DNA from 3 places in the Cryobacterium sp. TMT4-31 genome. Region 3 is predicted to be linked to each of the others. Evidence: riboswitches for the same ligand, from Rfam matches in the RefSeq annotation. Region 3 holds a riboswitch; each other region holds the start of a gene.
What was found. A riboswitch is a leader RNA that binds a small molecule or an ion and turns the genes downstream of it on or off. The one in region 3 is predicted to bind thiamine pyrophosphate.
Positions count from the first base shown of each region.

Region 1: linked by a shared signal. The riboswitch ahead of thiM (hydroxyethylthiazole kinase) and the one ahead of E3T19_RS10485 (ECF transporter S component) in region 3 are both predicted to bind thiamine pyrophosphate.
Region 2: linked by a shared signal. The riboswitch ahead of E3T19_RS08945 (hypothetical protein) and the one ahead of E3T19_RS10485 (ECF transporter S component) in region 3 are both predicted to bind thiamine pyrophosphate.

Region 1 is NZ_SOGI01000008.1:88,758-96,657, reverse strand. It holds gene E3T19_RS01665 (LacI family DNA-binding transcriptional regulator) at 1-83, shown strand, start outside; gene E3T19_RS01660 (GNAT family N-acetyltransferase) at 145-636, shown strand; gene E3T19_RS01655 (MFS transporter) at 692-2,020, shown strand; gene thiD (bifunctional hydroxymethylpyrimidine kinase/phosphomethylpyrimidine kinase) at 1,992-2,888, opposite strand; gene thiE (thiamine phosphate synthase) at 2,885-3,526, opposite strand; gene thiM (hydroxyethylthiazole kinase) at 3,523-4,341, opposite strand; TPP riboswitch at 4,333-4,433, opposite strand; gene E3T19_RS01635 (hypothetical protein) at 4,467-4,733, opposite strand; gene E3T19_RS01630 (isocitrate lyase/phosphoenolpyruvate mutase family protein) at 4,866-5,666, shown strand; gene E3T19_RS01625 (alpha/beta fold hydrolase) at 5,704-6,573, shown strand; gene E3T19_RS01620 (ABC transporter ATP-binding protein) at 6,608-7,378, opposite strand; gene E3T19_RS01615 (iron ABC transporter permease) at 7,375-7,900, opposite strand, start outside.
Region 2 is NZ_SOGI01000037.1:9,383-17,282, reverse strand. It holds gene E3T19_RS08960 (nitrate reductase subunit alpha) at 1-210, opposite strand, end outside; gene E3T19_RS08955 (metalloregulator ArsR/SmtB family transcription factor) at 387-1,049, opposite strand; gene E3T19_RS08950 (formylglycine-generating enzyme family protein) at 1,314-2,210, shown strand; gene E3T19_RS08945 (hypothetical protein) at 2,347-3,069, opposite strand; TPP riboswitch at 3,060-3,160, opposite strand; gene E3T19_RS08940 (fructose-specific PTS transporter subunit EIIC) at 3,248-5,392, shown strand; gene E3T19_RS08935 (hypothetical protein) at 5,547-6,401, opposite strand; gene cofC (2-phospho-L-lactate guanylyltransferase) at 6,451-7,134, opposite strand; gene cofE (coenzyme F420-0:L-glutamate ligase) at 7,146-7,900, opposite strand, start outside.
Region 3 is NZ_SOGI01000043.1:183,056-190,955, forward strand. It holds gene E3T19_RS10475 (energy-coupling factor transporter transmembrane protein EcfT) at 1-600, opposite strand, end outside; gene E3T19_RS10480 (ABC transporter ATP-binding protein) at 597-2,159, opposite strand; gene E3T19_RS10485 (ECF transporter S component) at 2,170-2,847, opposite strand; TPP riboswitch at 2,879-2,989, opposite strand; gene E3T19_RS10490 (hypothetical protein) at 3,072-3,398, opposite strand; gene dinB (DNA polymerase IV) at 3,408-4,691, opposite strand; gene E3T19_RS10500 (hypothetical protein) at 4,776-5,393, opposite strand; gene E3T19_RS10505 (LLM class flavin-dependent oxidoreductase) at 5,422-6,456, opposite strand; gene E3T19_RS10510 (TIGR03086 family metal-binding protein) at 6,686-7,276, shown strand; gene E3T19_RS10515 (VIT1/CCC1 transporter family protein) at 7,391-7,900, opposite strand, start outside.

The DNA of each region.
Region 1 (7,900 bases), on a different contig from region 3:
AGCACTTCGACAGGATCGAGCTGCCGACCCGGCTCGTGTTGCGCCAGTCCACCCTCGCCACCCCTCCGCGAACTGTGCGTTGAGCGCTAAAACCTCGGGTTTTCGGTGCGAAAGTCACGGCTCGCGGGGCGGTAATTTGGGGGAATGGAGATACGGGAAGCCCGGGAGGGCGACTGGGGCGCGATCTGGCCCTTTTTGCGGGACGTTGTGGCGGCCGGCGAGACCTATTGCTGGCCACGGGACACCAGCGAGGCCGACGCTCAGGCGTGGTGGCTGGGCAAGCCCGGCGGCCGGGTCTTCGTGGCCGAGGACCACGGCCGGGTGCTCGGCACCGCCGAGCTGCACCCCAACCAGCCGGCGGCGGGAGGTCACGTGTGCAACGCCGGCTTCATGGTGGCCCCGCAGGCGGCCGGTCGAGGCATCGGCCGCGCCCTGGCCGAGCATGTTCTCGAGCAGGCCGCGAACGCGGGGTTCCGCGCGATGCAGTTCAACGCCGTGGTGGAGACCAACCACAACGCCGTGAGCCTCTGGCAGAATCTGGGCTTCAGCATCCTCACCACGGTGCCCGGCGCCTTCCGTCATCCGGTGCACGGCTATGTGGGCCTGCACGTGATGCACAGATCGCTGCTGCCCTGACTACTGCCCTAATATCCGTCGCCCATTGTTCACCCCACGGCCCTAGGGTGAACGCATGACCGAGACACTCGACGGCAACGGCGCCGCCCACGCCCCCGCGGCCCGCACTCCCGCCCGCGCCGCCGTCGTCGCCTGGAGCCTGTGGGACTGGGGCTCGGCCGCTTTCAACGCCGTGGTCACCACGTTCGTCTTCTCGGTCTATCTCACCGGCTCGTCATTTGGCGACGAGGGCGACGTCGCCGCCCAGCTCGGCTGGGCACTCGCGATCGCCGGGTTCCTGATCGCCGTGCTCGCCCCGGTCACCGGCGCCCGCTCGGACTCCTCCGGCCGGCGCAAGTTCTGGCTCGGCGTGAACACCTTCATCGTGGTTGGCCTCACCGCCGGCATGTTCTTCGTGCTGCCCACTCCGGAGTACCTGCTGCTCGGCCTGGTGCTGCTGGCCGCCGGCAATGTGTTCTTCGAGCTCGCCGGGGTCAGCTACAACGCCATGCTCGCGCAGGTCTCGACGCCACGCACCATCGGCAAGGTGAGCGGTTTCGGCTGGGGCATGGGCTACATCGGTGGCATCGTGCTGCTGCTGATCGTCTACTTCGGCTTCATCAGCCCCGAGGTGGGCCTGTTCGGCGTCACCAGCGAAGACGGGCTGGCGGTGCGGGTGACGATGCTCATCGCCGCCGCATGGTTCGGCCTGTTCGCGCTGCCGCTGCTGTTGCGGGTGCCCGAATACCGGGCGCCGGATGCCGCGAAGCGCGCCAAGGTCGGCTTCTTCCAGTCCTACGTCGAACTGGGCCGCGACGTGGCCAAGCTCTGGAAGACCAACCGCCAGGTCGTCTACTTCCTGTTCGCCAGCGCCATCTTCCGTGACGGCCTGGCCGGCGTCTTCACCTTCGGCGGGGTACTTGCCGCGTCGGCGTTCGGCTTCTCCCCCGGCGAGGTGATCATCTTCGCGATCGCCGCGAACGTGGTGGCCGGAGTCGCCACCATCAGCGTGGGAGTGCTCGACGACAGGCTGGGCGCCAAGCCCGTCATCGTCACCGCCCTGGTGGGCCTCATCGTCAGCGGCAGCCTGGTGTTCCTGCTGCACGACGGCGGCCAGATCGTCTTCTGGACCGCCGGCCTGGCCCTGTGCCTGTTCGTGGGGCCCGCCCAGTCGGCCAGCCGCACCTTCCTGGCCCGGATCATCCCGGCCGGCCGGGAGGGCGAGGTGTTCGGCATGTACGCCACCACCGGTCGTGCCGCCAGCTTCCTGGCCCCCACGGCGTTCGCACTGGCCGTGACCATCTTCGGCGAAACCTACTGGGGCATCCTGGGCATCGTGCTGGTGCTTGTCATCGGCTTGCTGTTGTTGCTGCCGGTCAAGGCCCGGCAGAACCAGATGGGCTGAGCCCTCGAGGCGGTGGCTCCGGATGCGTTCCGGCCGCCGCCCAGAGCGCGTGGAAGTGGTTGATCGGGCCGTGCCCGCCGCCCACCTCGAGCCGGTCGGCGGAGGCCACGCTGTCGCTGAGCCAGGCCTTCGTCTCGGTCAACGCCCGCGGCCAGTCCCGGTGCCGGGCCGCCAGCGTGGCCAGGGCCGACGACATCGAACAGCCGGTGCCGTGGGTGTTCACGGTGTTGATGCGCGGCGCGGAGACCTGCACGATGCGGGCCCGCCCTGGCTCGGTGCCGGCCGCGTCGACGAGGGCATCCGGGCAGGCCGGACCGGCCAGGTGGCCGCCCTTGACCAGCACCCGGGTGCCGCAGGCGCGGGAGAGCCGCTCGCCCTGCTCGAGGGCCGCTGCCCAGTCGGCGGCCTCGGGTTCGTTCACGAGCACGGCCAGCTCGGGCAGGTTCGGGGTGACCAGGTGCACCAGCGGCACCAGGGCGCGGAGCGCGGCCTCGGCGGACGCGTCGAGCAGCCGGTCGCCGCTGGTGGCGATCATCACCGGGTCGAGCACGATCACGGATGGCCGCACCCGGGCCAGCCACGCGGCCACGGTCTCGATGAGGTCGGCCTGGCCGAGCATGCCGATCTTCACGGCGTCGATGGTGACGTCGTCGCTGACCGCGTCGAGCTGTTCCACGAGGAAGGACACCGGCGGGATGTGCACCGAACGCACCCCGCGGGTGTTCTGGGCGACGAGCGCGGTGACCACGGCCATGCCGTAACCGCCGTTAGCGGCGATGCTCTTGAGGTCGGCCTGAATCCCGGCGCCGCCGGTGGGGTCGGTGCCGGCGATGCTGAGCACCCGGGGGATCTCCCTCGGCCCGGTCATCGGGTCCACTCCCGGCGCAGGGCGCTGGCGGCGGCACGGGCATCCGGAGCGGCGCAGACGGCCGACACCACGGCCACCCCGGCGGCCCCGGCCCGGCGCAACGGCCAGACATCCGCGAGCCCGATGCCGCCGATCGCGACGCAGGGCAGCGCACTCGTGGCGGCCAGCGCGGCGAAGCCGGGCACCCCGAGCACGGGTGGATGGTCGGGTTTGGTGCTGGTGGCCCGGATGACGCCGACGCCCAGGTAGTCCACGGTTCCGGGGGGCAGCGCGAAGACCCTGTCGAGCTCGGCCGGGGTGTTGGCGGTGATGCCCACAATCGCGTCGGAGCCGACCCTGTCGCGCACTCTGGCCACGGCTTCGTCGCCCTGGCCCACGTGCAGGCCGTGCACGGCGGCGCCCTCGGCGAGCGCCCGCAGGTACACGTCGACCCTGTCGTTGACGACCACGGTGGCGCGGTCACCGACCGCGTCGGCCACCTGCAGCAGCAGGCGCAGCACGTCGTCGTCCGACCCGGTCTTGTCGCGCACCTGCACGGTGGTGATGCCGCCGGCGACGGCGTCGATCACGGTTCTCAGCACGCCCCTGGCAGCGCACAGGGCGGTGTCGGTGACGAGGTAGAGCGAGAGATCGCTCACGCCAGCCGCGCCCGGTCGATGATGGTGGCGCCGTCGAGGGAGTGCAGCCGGTCGAGGAAGTGCGCCGCGAAACTGCCCGGCCCGGCCGCGTCGGCGGCGGCGAGTTCGGCGGCGACGGTGTACAGCAGCGTGGCGGCGGCGGTCGCGGCGAGCGTTGCGCCGGGTTCGTCACGGTCGACGAGCGAGAGCACGGCGGCGGTCACCGCGCCGAGCGCGCATCCGCCGCCGGTGACCCGGGTGAGCAGCACGTGACCGTTGGCCACCCGGATGGTCTGCGAACCGTCGGTGATGAGGTCGACCGCGCCGGACACGGCTACGCTCGCTCCGGTGCTGCGGGCGAGCAGGGCGGCGGCGTCGGCGGCGCCCTCCGGCGAGTCGGTGGCGTCGACGCCTCGGCCGCCGGTGCCCAGCTGGGCCAGGGCGATGATCTCCGACGGGTTACCGCGGATGGCCGTGGGCCGGAAGTGCAGCAGCTCGCGAGCCAGCCCGGTGCGCACCGGCAGCACGCCGATCGCGACGGGGTCGAGCACCCAGGGGGTGCCGGCGGCGTGTGCGGCCGACGCGGCCTCGAGCATCGCACTGCGCTGCTCGGCGTGCGGGGTGCCCACGTTCACCAGCACTCCGGAGGCCACCCCGGCGAACGGTCCGGCCTCGGTGGGCACGTCCACCATCGCGGGCGCGGCTCCCAGGGCCAGCAGCACGTTGGCGGTGAAGTTGGTCACCACCGCGTTGGTGAGGCACTGTACGAGAGGTTGGCTCTCGCGCAGACGGTCGAGCAGATGGGCAGCATTCTCTGGTGTCAGACGGATGGTCATCCGGGACATCCCTTCGCTAGTACGAACTAGATCAGGTTCAACGGGTGTTTTCTCAGCCCCGGCCGTTTGGCAGGGCACCCCGTGTCACTACCGAAACCCTAGCGGCCGGATTGTTCACACCCGGACTAGTAGTCGAAATCGTCGACGGCGAACCACGGCACCGGCACCGCCGGGTCCAGAAGCGCGAGCGGATCCACCTCGAAGGTCTCCAGCACCACGCTGACGCCGGGTGACACGAGCGCCTCCACACCGACATCGCCGACGACGGGTAGCCTGACCATTCCGCCACCCTGCCGGACGGCGGCCGTGAGGGCTGCTACGAGCGCGGTCACGTCGCACGAGCTGCGCAATCGGAACAGGCGCTCGCCGACCGTGAGGGTGTGAGCCTGCATGACATCTCCCTCGGTGTAGATCTCACGCTAAGACCAAAGCGGCGACGTGTATACACGGTTGACAGCGCTGCGTCTTTGTCTTTGTCTGAAACCCTCCAGCGTTTACACCGGCGCACCCGGCACACTGGACCGATGACAACCACACTGCTGAACAAGGCCGAACTCCTCAACGCCCTGCACGTGCCCGGCACGCCACTGATCGTCACGAACGTGTGGGACGCGATCACCGCCAAGATCGTCTCCGAGACCCCGGGCGTGAAAGCCCTCGCCAGTGCCTCGCACTCGGTGTCCAACGTGCGCGGCCTGCCGGACGGCGAGGGCCTCACCGTCGACGAGGCCATCATCGCCGCCCGCATTATCACCGGAGCGACCGACCTGCCCGTCTCGGTCGACTTCGAGAAGGGCTACGCGGCGGATTCCGCGGGGGTCGCCCGCAACGTGCGCCGCCTGATCGAGGAGGCCGGGGCCGCCGGCATCAACATCGAAGACTCCGTGGGCGCCACCAAGGCGCCGCAGTTCGACATCCCCACCGCGGCCGCCCGGGTCGCCGCGGCGCGGGAGGGCGCCGAGGCGGCCGGGGTGCCGCTGGTGATCAACGCCCGCGTCGACACCCTCGCGGGCGGCGGCGAGTGGGCCGAGGCCGTTCAGCGTGCCAACGCCTATCTCGACGCCGGCGCCGACGTGATCTTCTTCCTCGGCCTGGGCGACGAAGACAAGGTCAAGCGCGCCCTCGACGAGGTGAACGGCCGCATCTCCGTGATCGGGAACCCCGGCGCCGTTCCCCTGGCCCGGCTGGCCGAACTCGGCGTCTCCAGGGTCAGCTTCGGCCCCGGTACCCTCGGCCTGGCCCTCGCCGCGTTGCAGCGCGCCGCCGCCCAGCTCACCGCGCTCGGCGATTACCCCGACGACCTCGGCTTCCCCTTCGAGCTCTAACCCGGCCTCGGCGTGGGCGGCTCGGTACGGTGGGGTCATGCCCAGCTTCGCGTCGCACGATGAGACCGTTCTGCACTACGACGTTCTGACCCCGGATGCGGCGGGCGCGCCTGAGCGCCCGCCGCTGGTCGTGCTGGCCGGCGGGCCGGCCCGGCATCCGGAGTACCTGGGCGATCTGGCCGGGCTCACCCGCCTGCGCACCCTCGTGGTGCTGCACCAGCGGGGCGTGGGGGCGTCGTCGCCATCGCCCACCGCGCCCGCCGCATCCTGGCCCGCCCTGGCCGACGACGTCGAGGCGCTCCGCCGGCACCTGGGGCTGGCCGAGATCGAGCTGCTCGGCCACTCGGCCGGCACCCGCGTCGCGCTCGCCTATGCGGCCCGCCACCCTCATCGGCTGGCGAGCCTGTGCCTGCTCACCCCGCCCGCGCAGTGGCTCGTGACCGTCCCCGACGACAGCTCGCACATCATCACGGGGCACCGCGCCGAGCCCTGGTACGCCGATTACGTCGCGCACCGGATCGCGGCGACGGCGGCGACGACCGCCTCCGACCTGAACCACCTGTTCCCCTACCTCGCCCCGATCGCCTGGTCGCGGTGGACGGCCCAGGCCCGGGAGCACGAGGCGACCGGCGCCTGGCATCCCGCGGCGCAGGACCTGTTCTTCGCCGGGGCCGACCCGGCGGGCATCCTGATCGGCCTGGCGCAGGTGCACTGCCCGGTTCTGGTGGTCGCGGGCGCCGACGACGGCCTGACCGGGCTGGCCCCGGTGCTGGCCGTCGCGGACCTGTTCACGAACGGTCGTGCAGTGACCATCGCCGGCGCCGGGCACTACCCGTGGGTGGAGCAGCCGCAGGCGTTCACCGCGGCGCTGGCCGGTTTCTACCGGCGCCCGGCGGACACGGCCTAGACCCTCCGACGCCGGCCGCCGCGGGGCGCGGCCGTCAGAGCGGGGTGGGATCGAACAGCACGTGAGAGCGGCCCGTCATCGCGTCCTCGGCGACCCGGGCCCGCACCCCGTAGACGTCGCCGATGAGCTCGGGCGTGAGCACGTCTCGCGGGCTGCCCCCGGCGACCGCGCGTCCGTCCTGCAGGACAAGCACACTGTCGCAGAAGGTGGCCGCGAGATTCAGGTCGTGCAGGGCCACGATCGCGGTGACCGGCAGGTCGGCGACGAGGGCCAACAGCTCCAGCTGATGCCGGATGTCGAGGTGGTTGGTGGGCTCGTCGAGCAACAGCTCGGTCGGCTCCTGCGCGAGAGCCCGCGCGATGTGGGCGCGCTGGCGCTCCCCGCCCGACAACGTGCGCCAGAGTCGGTCCGCCTTGTCGGTCAGACCCACGTGCGCCAGTGCGCGGTCGATCGCCCGCGCATCGTCTGCGGTGTCCCCGCCGAAGAGCGACCGGTAAGGCGTGCGGCCCAGCCGCACGACGTCCCGTACCAGGATGTCCACCTCGGTCTCCGCGTGCTGCGTGACGGTCGCCACGGTTCGGGCGACGTGGCGGCGACGCACCGAGGTGAGGTCGGCCCCGTCGAGCGTGATCCTGCCGGTATCGGGTGCCGACACGCCCTGGAGGAGGCGCAACAGGGAGGATTTGCCGGAGCCGTTCGGGCCGAGCAGACCCACCGTCGAGCCGGGCAGCGGGCAGAGGGTCACGTCGTCGATCACGAGGGTGCCGCCTCGCCGCCAGCTCACGCGGTGCGCTTCGAGTGTCACGCCCTGCCCCTGCCCTTGTTCCGCAGCAGCAACAGCACGAACACGGGAACGCCCACGAGGGCGGTGCCCACGCCGACCGGCAGCGGGGTGGGGGCGAAGACGACGCGGGACGCGGCATCCACCCACACCATGAAGACAGCGCCGAGCACAATCGTGGCCGGGATGACCCTCGAGTGGCGCTGGCCGAAGAGCAGGCGGGCCGCGTGCGGCAGAACCAGGCCGACGAAGCCGATGGCGCCCGCGATGCTCACCAGGGTGGCGGTCAACAGGGCCGTGACGATCAACAGGATCAGCCGGGTGCGCCCGACGTGGATGCCGAGAGACGCGGCGACATCCTCACCGAACGCGAAGGCGTCGAGCGATCGCGCCCAGACCAGGCAGATCAGGGCGCCCACCGTGACCACGCCGGAGCTGAGGGCCACGTCGTCCCAGCGCATGCCTTCGAGCGAGCCGAGGAGCCAGAACATCACCCCACGGGTCTCGTCGGAGTCCGCGAAGGCGAACACGACCAGGGAGGTGAGC
Region 2 (7,900 bases), on a different contig from region 3:
GGTGATGATGCCGTCTTTGACGTACACCTTCCAGGAACAGGAGCCTGTGCAGTTCACGCCGTGGGTGGACCGCACCTCCTTGTCGTGGGTCCAGCGGTCACGGTAGAACGAGTCGGCGTCGCGGCCGCCCTCGAGGAACAACGAACGCAGGTCTGGGGAGGTTTCACCGCGGCGCAGGAACCGGCCGAGGTTGAGGATTGAGTCGGTGATGGGACCGTCGCTGCCGGGTTTGGCGGATGTGGCCCCGGCTCGGCCATTTCGTGAAAAGACAGAATTCTTGACTGATTTCACGAAGATCTCCTAGCGCTGCCGGCGTCGCCACGGTCAGCGATGCCCTCTGCGCAAGTCTCCCGAGTGCGGAAAACCGCTACAACCGGGAAACGCCGTTAATAATCAGCGGGAGCGTAAATGACCACAGGCGGCACCGCCGCGGCCGGCTCCAGGACCCGCTCGAGCAGGTCGAGGGTGCAGATGTCCGGCCCGACCAACGGATGCAGCCGGTCGGCCCGCAGCGGGCCATCCGTCTGTTCGAGCAGCGTCTTGATCAGGCCGAAGTGCACAGTGCACACCTCGGGGTGCAGCTTCACCATCTCGCTGTACGGACAATCGTGCAGGTGCACGTGGGTGCCGTCAGAGTCGTGGTCGGAATCGAAGCCGCTGGCGTCGAGGTGGTCGTCGAGCGCGTCCATCTGGCACTGGCGCGGGGAGGTGTCGACGGTTTCGAGGGGCAGGAGCCTCCGCACGAGGTCACCGCGGCGCTGTGCGGCTTCGGCCTTGGCCGCGCGCACCGAACCGGGCTCGGCGGAACCGGCCGCCGCGCTGTAGAGCATGCGGGGGCGACCCTTGGTCTCGCGGGTCTCCGGCTGGCAGGTGATGAAACCATCGTCGACCAGGCGCTGCAGATGTTCTCTGGCGGTGTTGGGATGCAGCCCGGCCGCCTCGGCGAGGTCGCCGACGGTCATGGTTCCGCGACGCTGCAGGTGCAGGAGCAAAGTGATCCTGCTGATCGAGGCGAGCGTGCGATAACTCGGGGCGGAGCGGGGAACCATGGAGCCCAGTATGGGCCACCGTCCAATCTGGCGGTACCCCCTGCCCCTGATCGGGCGCCAGCTTCTGCTCGCCAGATGCCGTGAGTCGCCATCAGGAGGGGCGAGCCTGGTCCCGCCGGCAGGGTGGTCGCGGCGACGGAGGAGCGCTAGGGTCTGCGCGTGACGACGGATGAGCACGGGTGCTGCGCGCCCGCACACGAGGTGATACGCCAGGCCCGGCTGGCCGTGGGCGTAGACGATGCGGAGGCACCCCCGGGCACAGCCATGTCCCAGCTCCCCCCGGCACCGGCCGCTCCCGGCTCACTCGTCCGGCATCACCTCGACCAGGCGCTGGTGCCGGCGCAGGTCTTCGCCATGGGCGACGCCGACGGCGCGGGCAATCCCGGCGACGGCGAGACCCCCGTGCACGAAGTGCGGCTGGATGCCTTCTCCATCGACACGACGACGGTCACCAACGCCGCCTTCGCCCGGTTCGTGGCCGATACCGGGTATCGCACCGAGTCGGAGCTGTTCGGCTACTCCGCGGTGTTCCACCTCGCGTTGCAGGCCGACATCGATGACGTGGTCGGCCAACCCCCGCAGACACCCTGGTGGCTGGGGGTGCGCGGCGCGGACTGGGCGCATCCGGCCGGCCCCCGTTCGTCGCTCGACGGGCTGGCCGAGCATCCGGTGGTGCAGGTGAGCTGGAACGACGCGCTGGCCTACTGCGCCTGGGCGGGGCGACGGCTGCCGACCGAGGCCGAGTGGGAGTGCGCGTCGCGCGGCGGGCTGGCCGGCCGGCGCTACCCGTGGGGCGACGAGTGGGAGGAAGGGCAGCGCTGCAACATCTGGCAGGGCCGGTTTCCCGCGGTGAACACCCTGGCCGATGGCTGGCTCAGCACCGCCCCGGTGCGGGAGTTCGCGCCGAACGGCTACGGCCTCTGGCAGAGCGTGGGCAACGTCTGGGAGTGGTGCGCCGACTGGTGGGCGGAGGGCTATTACGCGCACTCCCCCGCCGAGAATCCGGCCGGCCCGGCGACGGGCGAGCAGCGTTCGATGCGCGGCGGCTCGTACCTCTGCCACGACTCCTATTGCAACCGGTATCGCAACTCCGCTCGGGCCTCCAACACCGCGGATTCCGCGGCCGGCAACGTGGGCTTCCGCACCGTGGCGCTGACCTGATCCGGCGCCGCCGAAGCACAACTCGTGCTCGATTCCGCCGGCGTGGCCGACCGCCTCTTCATTCCGGGGCGATCGCCGGTCGGCGGCTGGGAATCGCAGGAGTCATGCATCCGCGGGTGCGGATGGTTGTGGTCTGCTACCCCGGCGCGTGCAGCCGGGGCGCGTCGAAGAAGAGCAACTCGAGGGCCGCCGACCGCGCGAACACGGCGCGCATGAGCGCCCGGTCGACGGCCGTCGCGGTGGCCGCCGCGGTGTCGGTGAGCAGGATTGCCTGCCGGGTCGCGGCCGCGAACCCCTCGTCGGCGTAGGTCTCCAGCCAGTCGGCGTACGGATGCGCCGCGTCGCGCCGGCTCGCCGTGAAGCCGGCGTGCAGGCGCTCGCCGACATCCGCGTAGAGCCAGTAGCAGGGCAGGACCGCGGCCAGCAGCACCGCATAGTTGCCTGCCGCGCTGACCGCGACCAGGTGGTCGACGTAGGACCGGGTCACCGGGCCGGGCGCCGGGCGCGTGTCATGGCCGGTCAGCCAGGTGCGGTGCAGCTCGAGTTCCACCTCGATGCAGTTGGCGGCGCCGGTAGCCCAGAATTCCCGTTCGGCGGGGGTGGGCGCCAGGACGCTCGCCTGCGCCAGCACCCGGGAGTACGCGGCGAGGTAGAGGGCATCCTGGGCCAGGTAGTAGGCGAAGTGGCCGGCGGACAGGCTGCCGTCGCCGAGTTCCGCGATGAAGGGCAACGCATCGATGGCGGTGCGGGTTTCGGCGATGTCGGCCCAGAGCAGCCTGCTGAACGGTTCGGTGCGGCCCGGCTCCGGCCGCAGATCCGGGTCGGCATCCCCGCGTGATTCGGCGGCGTGAACGTTCATGGCGACATCCCTTCGCTAGTGCTAACTAGTCAGGTTCGACGGGTTTGGATCTCAGCGTCCGCATCCGGCGGAGGCACCCCGTGTCGCGTCCCACCCTAGCGGCCGGCAGGGCCGAAAGACTCTCGAATGCACCGGGCGCCGAACTGTACGCTGGACAGGCTGCTGCATTCTTCACCGGGTGAGCACGCGCTCCATGGCCGACGGGCCACCGGTCGTCGGCGTCGTCCTGGAAGGACACCGCACCATGCCTGACACCCCGACCGACACCACCATCGCGCCGCCCACGGTGTTGATCCTGGCGATCACGGCCTGCCCAACGGGCATCGCCCACACCTACATGGCTGCCGAGAAACTCGACGCGGCCGCCACCGAACTCGGCTACGAGATCCGGGTCGAGACGCACGGGTCCGTCGGAGTCGAAGGCACCTTCAGTCAGGCCGACATCGACCGCGCCGACGCTGTCGTCGTCGCCGCCGACACCCAGATCGACCTGTCCCGCTTCGGGGGCAAGCGCATCGTCTCCACCCGCGTCTCCGACGGCATCCACCGCCCGGCCGCGCTGATCGCCGAGGCGCTGGCCGCCGCCCCCACCGGCCGCGCCGCCGTGACCACGGATGCCCCGGCGAGCGCCGGGAAACGCGACATCGGCGGTTTCATCTACCGCGCGCTGATGAACGGCGTGTCGTACATGATCCCGTTCGTCGTCGTCGGCGGGCTGCTCATCGCGATCTCGCTGTCGATCGGCGGCGAGGCCACCCCGCAGGGACTCGTGATCCCCGAGGACAGCTTCTGGTTCACCATCAACCAGATCGGCGTGCTCGGCTTCACCCTGATGGTGCCGATCCTCTCCGGCTTCATCGCCTACGCGATCGCCGACCGGCCCGGGCTCGCACCCGGCATGATCTGCGGTTGGATCGCCACGACCGGCTCCTTCTACAACTCCGAATCGGGTGCCGGTTTCATCGGCGGCATCGTCACCGGTTTCCTGGTGGGCTTCGTGGCGCTGGGCATCAAGAAGATCCCCGTGCACCGCTTCATCAAGCCGATCATGCCGATCCTGGTCATCCCCGTGATCACCACCCTCGTCGTCGGCGGACTGTTCGTGCTCGCCCTCGGCCAGCCGATCGCCTGGGTGTTCTCCTCGATGACCGACTTCCTCTCCAGCCTCGACGGAGGCAGCGTCGTCGTGCTCGGCCTGATCCTGGGCGCGATGGTCGCGTTCGACATGGGCGGCCCGATCAACAAGACGGCGTTCCTGTTCGGTTCCGCGCTGATCGCCTCCGGCAACCCGGGCCCGATGGGCATGGTCGCCGCGGCCATCGCCGTGCCGCCGCTGGGCATGGGGCTGGCCACGGTCATCCGTCGCCGGTTCTTCACCCCGGTGGAACGCGAGGCCGGCATCGCCGCGCTGTTCATGGGCTTCTTCGGCATCACCGAGGGCGCCATCCCGCTCGCGGCGGCCCGCCCGCTGCAGGTCATCCCCGCGAACGTGCTCGGTGGCGCCGTCGCCGGTGCCATCGCCGCGATCGCCGGGGTCACCAACGCCGTGCCGCACGGCGGCCCGATCGTGGCCGTCTTCGGTGCCGTGAGCGGCGTGCCGATGTACTTCGTCGCGATTCTCTCCGGTGTGGCCGTCACCGCTCTGGTGTCGGTGCTGCTGATCGGCATCTCGGTGCGCAAGGTCGTGCCGGCGGATGCTGCCGCGGTTGCGGTCGCCGGTGCCGCTGCGGATGCCGCTGTGCCGGTTGCCGCGCCGGGTGCTGCGGCGAGTGCCGTGTCGCCCGTGGCTGCGGCGCCGGTTCTTGCCGCGCCTGCTGCCGCCGAGCCGGTGGCCCCCGCCCCGAAGACCGTGCTCGACTACATCGACGAACGCACCATCGTGCTCGACATCGACGAGACCGACCGGGACGCCGTCATCCGTCGTCTGGCCGGTCTGATGCAGACCACCGGGCGGGTGCTCGACGTCGACGCCGTCGTGCAGGCGGCCATGGACCGTGAACTGATCAGCACGACCGGCATCGGCGAGGGCATCGCGATTCCGCACGCCAAGTCCGACGGCGCCACCTCCCCGGTGCTCGCGTTCGCGCGCAGCCGAGACGGCGTTGACTGGAACTCGCTGGACGAGGCCCCTGCGCACCTGATCTTCATGATCGCCGTGCCGGAGGCCGCCGCCGGCACCGAGCACCTCAAGGTGCTCGCCCAGCTGTCCCGCAGCCTGATGAAGCCCTCGTTCCGCGCCTCGATCGAGATGGCGGCCACCCCGGCCGACGTGCTCGCGGCACTGGCGTCCTCGGTGCGGCCGGCGACTCCCGCCGCGCACTGACCCCCGTCCTGGACCGCACGTCGGGGCGGACTTTTTCGGGAAACACCGCCGCGCGCGCCTGCGCAACGCGGCGTTTCTCGAATTCCTCCGCCTTTACGTACCGCGTTCGGCCGAGTCGGCCCGGTCGGCCGCCGCCGCCCGAGTGAATGCGGCGCTACCGCGCGCTGCCGGCCGGCGCATCCCTCTGACCCGCCCTGGTTGTTCGCAGGGCGATGCCCGCCGCGGCGAGGCCGAGCGAAGCCAGGACGAGTGCCGTGTGACTCCAGCCCGAGGTGGCGAGGACCGTGCCTCCGCTGGCTGCGGCCCAGGTGCAGCTACGGCCGAGCGGCCACCAGGAGAAGCTGCCGCTGACGACGCCGGCGCGCTCCGACAGCTCGGCGAGGGGAGAGAACGGCCCCTCCACGGCGCAGGCGTAGTCCAGGCCGCCGTGCACCGCAACGAGGTACGCGCCGGAGGTGGCGATAGCGGCAAGACAGAGGCCGGCCGCGATGAGGACGGCACCGAATCGTGAACGCTCGGAGGCGGACAGCCGCTGCGTCCCGATGCCCCGAGGGAGGAGCGCCGTACGCCCGAGGAGCACCGCGATGAGGCCGATCCAGAGCGGGCCAACGGCCAGGGTGAAGCCGAGGATCGCGGCTGCGAGGACCGCGGGACCGCCGGCAGCGCCCGGTTCACCGGGAATCCACTCGGCCGCAAGGAGCAATGACAGCGCCGCGAAGATCACTCCTGCATACCCGGCGAGCACGCTGCGCTCGCCGAGGCCCCAGCGACCGGTCGGCGGCGAGAACACCAGAAGCAGGGTGAGTGTGGCGGTGCCGGCGAGGGCGGCGACCGCTGCCAGCAGCGAAAGGCCACCGACGATCAGGTCCCAGGCCTGAGCCACCGTCGCGTCTCGGCTGAACATGAAGATCAGGGTGGCGACGGTAGCGCCGATGACCGCCGTGAGCATCACGGTGCCGGCGAAGCGCGCGGCATGACCCAGGTGCATCCGGGCGTCGGTGTTCCCCATGACTGCACGCTAGCGCAGTGGCCGGCGCTGGCTCACTGGCTGGTGTCTATCAGCGCCCCTCTGGGCCTGGCACCTGCTGCGAACGGGCGATGAGGGCGCTGGTGTGCGCACCGACACCGCGGCGCAGCACCTCGGCAAGGTTGTCGACGGTATCGACGTCGCGGCGGATCGACGCCGTGGCGGGCAGGTCGAGCGGCACGTGGCCGGCAGTCTCGTGCGCAGCACGGGAGCCGGGCCCGAACCGGGGAGTGAGCGTGATGCCGGCGCGGGCGAGCAACGTGGTGGTGCCGGTGCCCTCCTCGTCGGCAACCATGGCCAGGTCATGGGCGGTTGCGGCGGTGAGGGTCGACTCGACGTCAGCGACGGTGAGCGCGGGCAGGTCTCCGGTGAGCACAGCGACGCTGCAGAGCGGGTACTGCTCATGCGCCACCCGGATGCCCTCGGCGATGGCCGCGTTGAGCGGGTCCTGAGTTGCCACACAAGCGCCCGTCCCGGCATCCGAAGCGGATGTGTGCGGCACCTCGGGAACGATCTGGGCGCCCAGCGCCTCGAGCGGCGCGGCGGCGGCGGGGTCGGCTGTCACCACGAACACCTCCTGCACCATCTCGGCGGCCAGCAGTGCGGCCACGGTGTCCAGCGCGAATGCTTCGGCGAGCTCCCCGCGGGCCGGGAAGGTTTCCGGCAGCGCGCTCAGGCGGCTCTTGGCGCTCGCACTCCCCTTGACGGGCACCACGCACACCCATCTCACGCGGATGCGGTTCCGCGAGAAGCCACTTGAGGCCCACTGCTGCGCTCCGAGGGGGCCTCAACCGGCAACTCACCAAGGTGGTCGTCGGCGGGGGCATCCGGAATCTCACGAGTTGCCGCAATGTGCCCCCTTAGAGGCGCTGTCGGGGCATCTTCCGGCAAGTCGGCGGCCGCGGTCCTGTCATCAGCAGCCCTGGCCGTCCCCGCCTCATCAGCGTTCGTGGGTGCGCTATCCGTCCCACGGTCCGCCTCGGCAGCCGCCAGCCCGGCCGCATAACCCTCCGCGTACGCCTCGGCGCTGCCGACGCGGAACATGTCGTTCGCAGTGTCGCGCAACAGCCGGCGCGCGCCGCGATCCCCCGCGTCGATCGCGCCCACCAAGTGGCCGAGGCCGCGGAGCACGGCGACGGGGTTGCCGCTGGTCTTGCCCTTGATCAGGTCGGCGGCGCCGGCGATCTCGTCCGCGACGGCGGCGACGGTGACGTCGAGGCGGCGACCGTGCGCATCCATGCTGCCACGTAGGTCGTCGAGCACGGCCACGCCGGCAGCGCCGATGGCGATGTCGGTCTGGCCGTCCCGCCACGGGCGGCCAACGGTGTCGGTGATCAGCACCCCGAGATGCAGCCCGGTGGCGGCGCGGAGGGCTGCGCAGAGGCCGCGCGCGGAGGCATCCGGGTCGACGGGCAGTAGCAATACAGTGCCGTGCTCGACGTTGCTGGCGTCGACACCGGCGGCGGCCATCACCAGGCCCT
Region 3 (7,900 bases):
AAGAACCAGCAGAGCGAAGGCGAGTCCGCCGAACCGGCGGGCGCGGCCGCGCAGGCCGCCGCCGTCGCCCACCCCGCGGGCCCGCCTGGCCAGGGCCAGGGAGTGCCAGTCGTCGATGAACATGCCCACCAGGCGCAGCCCGGCCAGGGCGCCGAGCACGAACCGGGCCGGCAGGCGCAGCACCTGCGCGAGGCCGTCACCGAGGTCGGTGGGATCGGTGGTGGCCAACAGCACGATCCCGGGGATGCCGATGGCCAAGATCCGCAACCCGATCGCGAGGGCCAGGGCCACGGACCCCTCGGTCACCGATACGAAGCCGGCGCTGAACAGCACGGCGCCGGAGTCCTGTCCGTAGAGCACCGTGGTGAGCACGGCGAAGGGAACCGCGATCCACACCGGTGCGGTGCGCAGCCAGAACTGGCGGGCGCTCAGCCCGCACCAGGCCAGCAGCACAGCCTCGAGTGCGAGGGCGACGGCGGCCGAGACCCAATCGATGGACAGCATCAGGGCGCAGCTGATCACCAGCGCCACGGCGAGCTTGGCGACCGGGTTCACTCCAGCGATCGCACTGGGCCGGATCTCCGGCGTCATCAGGCTCACGACGCCTCCCTTCCGGCGGGCGCGCGCAGCCCGGCGGTCACGCTGCGGCCACTCGCCGGCCCGGTTCCAGGCACCAGGGTGAGGCGCGCATCCGCCAGCGCGGCCACGAACTGCTCATCGTGCGTGACCGCCAGGACGGCGGTGCCGGTGTCCAGCAGTTCGGCGAGGAGGCGCACCAGCTCGGCCCAGGTGCGGGAGTCCTGCCCGAAGGTGGGTTCGTCGAGGACGAGCAGCCGGGGCCGGGTCGCCAGCACCGTCGCCACGGACAGCCGGCGCTTCTCGCCGCCGGACAGGGTGAACGGGTTGGCGTCGGCGAGACGGTCCAGCCGCAGTCTGTGCAGCAGCGCGTCCACTCGCTCAGTTTGCTCGGCCCCGCCCAGGCCGAGGGCGCGGGGGCCGATGGTGAGCTCGGCACGCACGGTCCCGGCGAGGAACTGGTGCTCGGGGTCCTGGAAGACGGTGCCGATGCGCGCCAGCAGGTCGCGGGAGCGCCATCGGTGCGGGGCCGGCCCGAGTCCCCCGGCGAGGGCATCCGTTGCGGTCAACCGCCCGCCCGCGGGGGCCAGAAGCCCGGCCAGGGTGAGCGCGAAAGTCGACTTGCCGGTGCCGTTGGGTCCGGTGAGAGCCGTGGCCGTGCCGGCGCGCAGGGCGAGGTCGAGGCCGTGTGCGACGACGACGGCCTGTTTGCGGGCGAACGGCACCCGTCCGACGGCGAGGTCATCGGCGCTGAGCAGGACTTCCGCGCCGGGACCGTCGGAGCGGGGGCGCCGGTCGGGCGTCGCGGGTGGGAACCTGGGTATCCACACTCCGGCGGCGGCGAGCCGCTCCCCTTCGGCGCTGAGCACGCTGTCGGTGGGTCCGTCGGCGAGGATGCCGCCGGCCGGGTCGAGCACCACGATGCGGTCCACGACGTGCTGCCAGACCGCGACGCGGTGCTCGATCACGATGAGGGTCGCACCCGACGCCTCCACGGAGCGCAGCACGGCGTCGCGCACCTCGACGACACCGTCAGGGTCGAGGTTGGCGGTGGGTTCGTCCAGCAGCACCAGGCCCGGGCGCATGGCGAGCACCCCGGCCAGGGCCAGGCGCTGCTTCTGGCCGCCGCTGAGCGCGCTGGTCGGGTGCCGCAGAGGCAGGTCCAGGCCCACGTCCGCGAGGGCCCGACCGACCCGGGGCCAGATTTCGGCGCGCGGAACGGCGCGGTTCTCACAGCCGAAGGCGACGTCGTCGCCCACCCTCGCAAGCACGACCTGCGAGTCCGGGTCCTGCAGCACGAGGCCCACCCGGCCGCGGGACGCGCTGGGGCGGCGGCCGTCGATGAGGAGTTCGCCGGTCTCGTCGCCGTCCTCGTCATCGCCGAGCACACCGGCGAGGGCGTGCATCAGCGTGCTCTTGCCGGCTCCGCTGGGTCCGAGCACGAGCACCCGCTCCCCCGGGCGGATGTCGAGATCGAGCCCGGAGACCGCGGGGCGGGACCGGCCGGCGTGCCGCCAGCCCCAGCCGGAGGCCGTGACCCTGGCGCCGGTCACGGCCGGGCCTCGGCGACGCGGAGCGGGCATCCGGTGCGGGTCACCGGGCAGGCTGGGTGTCGACCCGGTCGGTCGGGCCCGATTCGCGGCCGGCGGCGAACCGGCTCAGCGCGCCGGTGCGGGCGAGTCCGCGCACCGCCAGCCAGGACAGCAGCCCGGCGAGCACGGTGCCGGAGACGACGGCGGAAACCAGGTAGACGATCTTGGGGCCGATGTCGAGGGCCGCGTAGCTGGTGAAGGTGGTGTCGAGCAGACCAACGGCGATGCCCGCGCCGGCGCCGGCCAGGAGGGCCACGCCCAGGCGCCAGTTGGCGTACAAGAACAGGGCCAGCACGATCTCCGCGCCCAGCCCCTCGACGACACCCCAGATCAGGGTGGAGAAGCCCCACTGGGTGCCGATGAGCATCGAGACGACGGCGGCGACGACCTCGGTGTAGACGGCCGCACCGGGCTTGCGGATGATGAGTCCGCCGAGCACCCCGGCGAACAGCCAGCCGCCGGCCAGGAGTCCTTCGAGCCCGGGGGTGAAGGCCAGGAGGGCGCTCAGCGGCGACCAGGCCAGGCCCCATGCCCAGAAGATCACGCCGCTGGCGACGCCGATGACGCTGGCCACGACGATGTCGACGACCCGCCATTTCAGCACCCGCGGTTTCCGCGACGTGGAGAGAGAGGTGGCGGACGAAGTCCTGGAAGGCTGGGTGTTGATTGACGCGTGCACTGTACGTGCCCTTTCCGTAGAGGAATACTGGGCACGGGATTGAGAAGCCTCCCTGCGCTGGCATGATCCAGATCAGGTTCGACGGTCGAAGCTGAAGTAGCTTCCTCTCAGCCCGGTTCACCGGACTCCCGTGTTCAGCTTCGAGTATAGAACTCCCCGGGCGCATCCGGGCAATGCAAGGCGTCGCGCGACAATTTCTGCGCGCGAGGATCTCGCTGCTAGTGCTAGCGCTTGAGCGCGCGGATGATGCGCGCGATGGCCTTGCCGGCGACCCAGACGAAGGGGATGCCGACGGCCAGCAGCGAAATCACATTCGGTTCGAAGCGGGCCGCTCCGCCGGACTTAACGTAAGCGCCGATCGGGATGGCCATGCCACCGCCGCCACCGCCGGCCGCCGCGGACTCGTCACCTTCGCCGCCACCGCCAAAGCCGTACTGCACCAGGGCCACCGGAACGATCGTGACGCCCTCGATCTGCACGGGGTCTCCGTAGGCCGACCTGACGCCGATGGATCGAGCGTTTTCTGCGAGCTTCAAGGCGAGATTAGTCATGGTGAGAGGCTACTCCCCCTCTCCCTGCGGCGTCCCGGCGTTCGGTGTTCCGAACGGATGGACATCACGCTTCGGAGCACTTCCGCCGCCCAGCTGCGAGGCCGGCCGCACGATCCCCCGGCCGAACCGGGCGGTGACGGTGTCCACGGCCAGTTCGGCTTCCCGCCAGTCGTCGTCATCGTCCCACAGGCCCATGCCGGCACCATCGCCGGAGCCGAGTTGCTCGGCCCGCACTCCGATCAGGCGCACCCGGATGCCGCGGGCCGCGAGCACGTCGAAGCTCGCGGTGACCTCCTCGTATATCCGCCGGCCCACGTTGGTGGGCTCGGCCAGGGTGCGCGACCGGGTCACCGTGCTGAAGTCGGCGTAGCGGAGCTTGAGCACCACAGTCCGTGCGACGAGGCCGTTGCCGCGCAGCTTGGCGGCCACCGCATCCGCTTGGCGCAGGAGTTCGCTGCGCAACCGGGCGACATCGGTGACGTCATGTTCGAAGGTCACCTCGTGGCCGACGCTTTTCTCCTCGCGTTCGAGGTTGATCGTGCGCGGGTCGATGCCCCAGGACAGATCGTGCAGTTTGTGCGCGCTGGCGACGCCGACGGCACGCTGCAGCATCTCGAGGGGGGCGTGCGCGATATCGCTCACGTGCCGCAGCCCGAGCCCGAGCAGCACCTGTTCGGTGCTGGCGCCCACCCCCCAGAGGGCGCCGACGGGCAGCGGATGCAGGAAAGCGATGGTGTCCTCCGCGGGGATCACCAGCAGCCCGTCGGGCTTGGCCCGTCCGGAGGCCAGCTTGGCCACGAATTTAGTCGACGCGGCGCCGACCGAGCAGGTGAGTCCGGTCTCGGCGAACACACGGGCGCGGATCTTCCGCCCGATCTCGGCGGGTGAACCGTGCACACGCCGGGCGCCCGCGACATCCAGGAACGCCTCGTCGATGCTGAGCGGCTCGACCATCGGCGTCATGTCGGTGAAAATGCCCATCACCTGGCGGGACACCTCCACGTACCGGCCCATGTGCGGCTCGAGCACGATGGCGGCCGGGCAGCGGCGCAGGGCGATGGCCATCGGCATAGCCGAGTTGACCCCGTACTTGCGGGCGACGTAATTGGCCGCTGTCACCACGGACCGACCGGAGCGGTGGCCGATGACGACGGGGAGGTGCACGAGTTCGGGGTGGTCGAGCAACTCGACGGACGCGAAGAACGCATCCATGTCTATGTGCAGCATGGTGGCGGTCGTGTCGTCGACATCGGCGCCGGTGGTCTGCCGGTCGCTGCCATCCTGCCTGCTCACGCCGCACCACACCCTTCTGCCGCTCCGGCCGGAACCAACTCGAAGCTACCTTCGAGAGTACAGGCAGGAGGGGTCGGCATCGAGCTAGAAACCGCCGAAATCTCCACCGCCGCCGAAATCGCCGAATCCGCCGGAGTCGCCACCGAAACCGCCGCCGGAGTCACCACCGAAATCGCCGCCGGAATCGCCTGAGTCCGCCGTGGTCTCGGCGCCCGAGTCGGTGCCGGCGTCACCGGCCGCATCCGCCTCGCCGCCCATATCGGGCAGGAACGCGCCCACCAGCGCCGAGCCGACAACGTAGCCGGCCACGGTACCGAGCAGGGAAGCGCCGAGCATGCTGCCGAAGCCGGGGCCCTGCCGGCCGCCGGCCTGGTCGCCGCCGAAGACCCGGTCCAGGGTGCCCGGCTGGCGGAGTTCGGCCCGGGTGGCGGACTTGGCCAGGGTGGCCGGTTCGGCGTTCGCCGGGCGCTCACCCTCCATCGCGTTCTCGGTCAGCTGCTGGAAGAGCAGGTCGCGCTGCTCGTCGGTGAGCTTGCTGAACGCTTCGGTGTGCACTTGTTCAATGGTCTCCGGCGGTGCGGTGCGCAAGAGGTACCTGTAGCGTTCCACGGCGATCTCGTCGTCGGTGCGCTGCGGGGCCGGCGCGGTGCGGGTCGGCTCCGGTTGTTCGGGTCGGCCCAGGAGGCGATCGAGGAATCCCATGAGTCTGCTCCTTCGCTTTGGTGTCAGCCTAGGCGGCACCAGCCCGGACCGACAGGACCGTGGCCAGCGACTCCAGCGCTTTCACAGGGTCGGGACCGGCCGGGATGAGGACAACGCTCGTGGCTCCGGCGGTGTGCAGCTCATCGATGCGGCGGCGAGCGGATGCGGCGGTGCCGACCACCGCGAGCTGATCGACCCAGCTCTCGGGCATCGCTGCCGCGAAGTCAGCCCGGCTGGCGCTGGCCGAGCGCAGGGCGGCGAACTCCTTCGCGAAGGGCAGCACCGTGATGTGCGGGGCCCAATCGGGGTCGCCGATCCACTCAAGAGCCGGGCGCACCAGGTTGCGGGCCACGGCGGGGTCCTCGTCGACGGCGGCCGCGTTGTAGGCCACCACGTGACGGGCAGCCGACGGGGGGCGGAGGCCGGGGAACCCGAAGCCCTCCGGCGGAGCGTCGCGGCCGGCATCGAGGGCACCGATCGCGGCAGCGAGGTATTCGGGGGTGACGGGCTCGGCCAGCACCACCCCGTCGGCGCAGGCGCCGGCCAGGTGCAAGGACTTCGGTCCGCGCACGCCCGCCAGGATCGGCGGCACCGTGGACGGCGGACCGGCCAAGGCCACGGCATCCGCCTGGACGTAGCGGCCGGCTGTCGTGATGGAGGCCCCGCGCAGCAGGGCACGCATGAGGTCGATGTTCTCGGCGAGCATGGCCAGGGGGCTGGTCGGCCAGCTGCCGGTCTGCCGCATCCAGACGGGCATGCCATGCCCGACGCCCACCTGCAGTCGACCCGGGAAAAGTTCGGCGAGGGTGGCGATCTCGAGGGTCGCGAAGCCGGGGTTCCGGGCTGCGGCGGGCAGGATCCCGATTCCCACAACTATGGTCGTGGTGGCGGCGAGCACCACGGCGGCCTGGGCGATGCCCCCGCGGAAGAAGCAGTCCTCCACCACCCAGATCTCGGTGAAACCCAGTTCCTCGGCGCGGCGCGCGTAAGCCACGAACTGCGCTGCGGGCAGGTCTCGCGGCAGCATGACGGCGATGGAACCCGGGGCACTGGAAGCTGGCATGTGGACCTCGTCGCGGTAGGGCCGAGGACAGAGCCCGGCGGTGTTCTCTGTCGAACCTAGCTTCTACGGCGGAACTTCTCGCACTGACGGGGAGATTTCCGGCGGACCCGGAATGCCCGCGGGCCGAGCGTCGTTGCACCCAGCACGGACTTTCCCCTCTGGGCGGATGCCGCACGACAATCAACGAAGTGAGCCCACTGTGCTTGAAAAGACTCTGTCCGAAAAAACTGTGCTTGACACCACCTCCGCCAGCGCAGCTCCGTCGATCGACTGGTACACCCTGCAGAAACAGGCGCACCGTGAATTCGGCCGGCGCATCGCAGCCGTGGACGATTGGAACGCTCCGACGCCCGACAAGGAGTGGACCGTCGGTGATCTGGTGCGCCACGTCGTTCGGGAGCAGCAGTGGATCCCGCCGCTGCTGGCCGGGCTGACCCTGGACCAGGCCCGGCGCCGCGTCGACCCGCTCGGGGACGACCTCGTTGCCGAATGGCACACGCACTCCTCACTGGCCACCGCGGCGTGGCAGGCGGCGTCTGCGGATGCGTCGGTGCAACTCTCCTACGACACCGTCACGGTGCTGGACTACCTGCGCGAGCAGGTCTCCGACGTGACGATTCACTCCTGGGACCTGGCCAGGGCGACGGCGGCCGACGAGACCCTGGACCCGGCTCTGATCGAGGCGGTCTGGACGGTGTTCGAGCCGCAGCGGGATGCGCTGGAGGCCAGTGGCCTGTTCGATTCCCCGGTGCCGATGCCCGAGGACGCTCCGCTGCAGTCCCGGCTGCTGGCCCTCACCGGCCGCGACGACCGCCGCTGACCGCCGCCGCCGCGTCCGCCCGCGCCGATCAACTGTTGCTCGTTCGGACAAGTGCGCCCGGCACACCGGGACCATTTGTCCGCACCGGCAACAGTTGCGGCGCTAGGCCGGGCGCTAGGCGACGGTGGTGCCGAAGAGCAGTCCGAGCAGGTAGGTGACCCCGGCGGCTCCGAAGCCGATCACAAGCTGACGCAGCGCACGCTTCAGCGGCGGACCGCCGGAGAGCAGTCCGACGACTGCGCCGGTGGCCAGCAGCGCGAGGCCCACGAGGACCGCGGCGACGATGATCGCAGCGACGCCCTGCATGCCGAACAGGTACGGCAGCACCGGCAGCAGGGCCCCGGAGGCGAAGAAGCAGAAGCTGGAGATCGCGGCGCCCATGCCGGTGCCGATGGCTTCGTGCTCGTCGACAAGTGCGGCGGTGGAGCCGTCGAGCCGGCTCACGTCGAGCGCACCGGTGGCGACCGCCACGGTGCGCAGCACCTCACGGGCGTGTACCTCGGCGTCTTCGGGCGTCATGCCCTGGGCACGGTACACGAGGGTCAGTTCGTTGGCGGCCTCGTCCAGGTGTGAGAGCACGCTGCGCGTGGCCGGGTTCGGGGTGGATGCCTCGAGAAGCTCGCG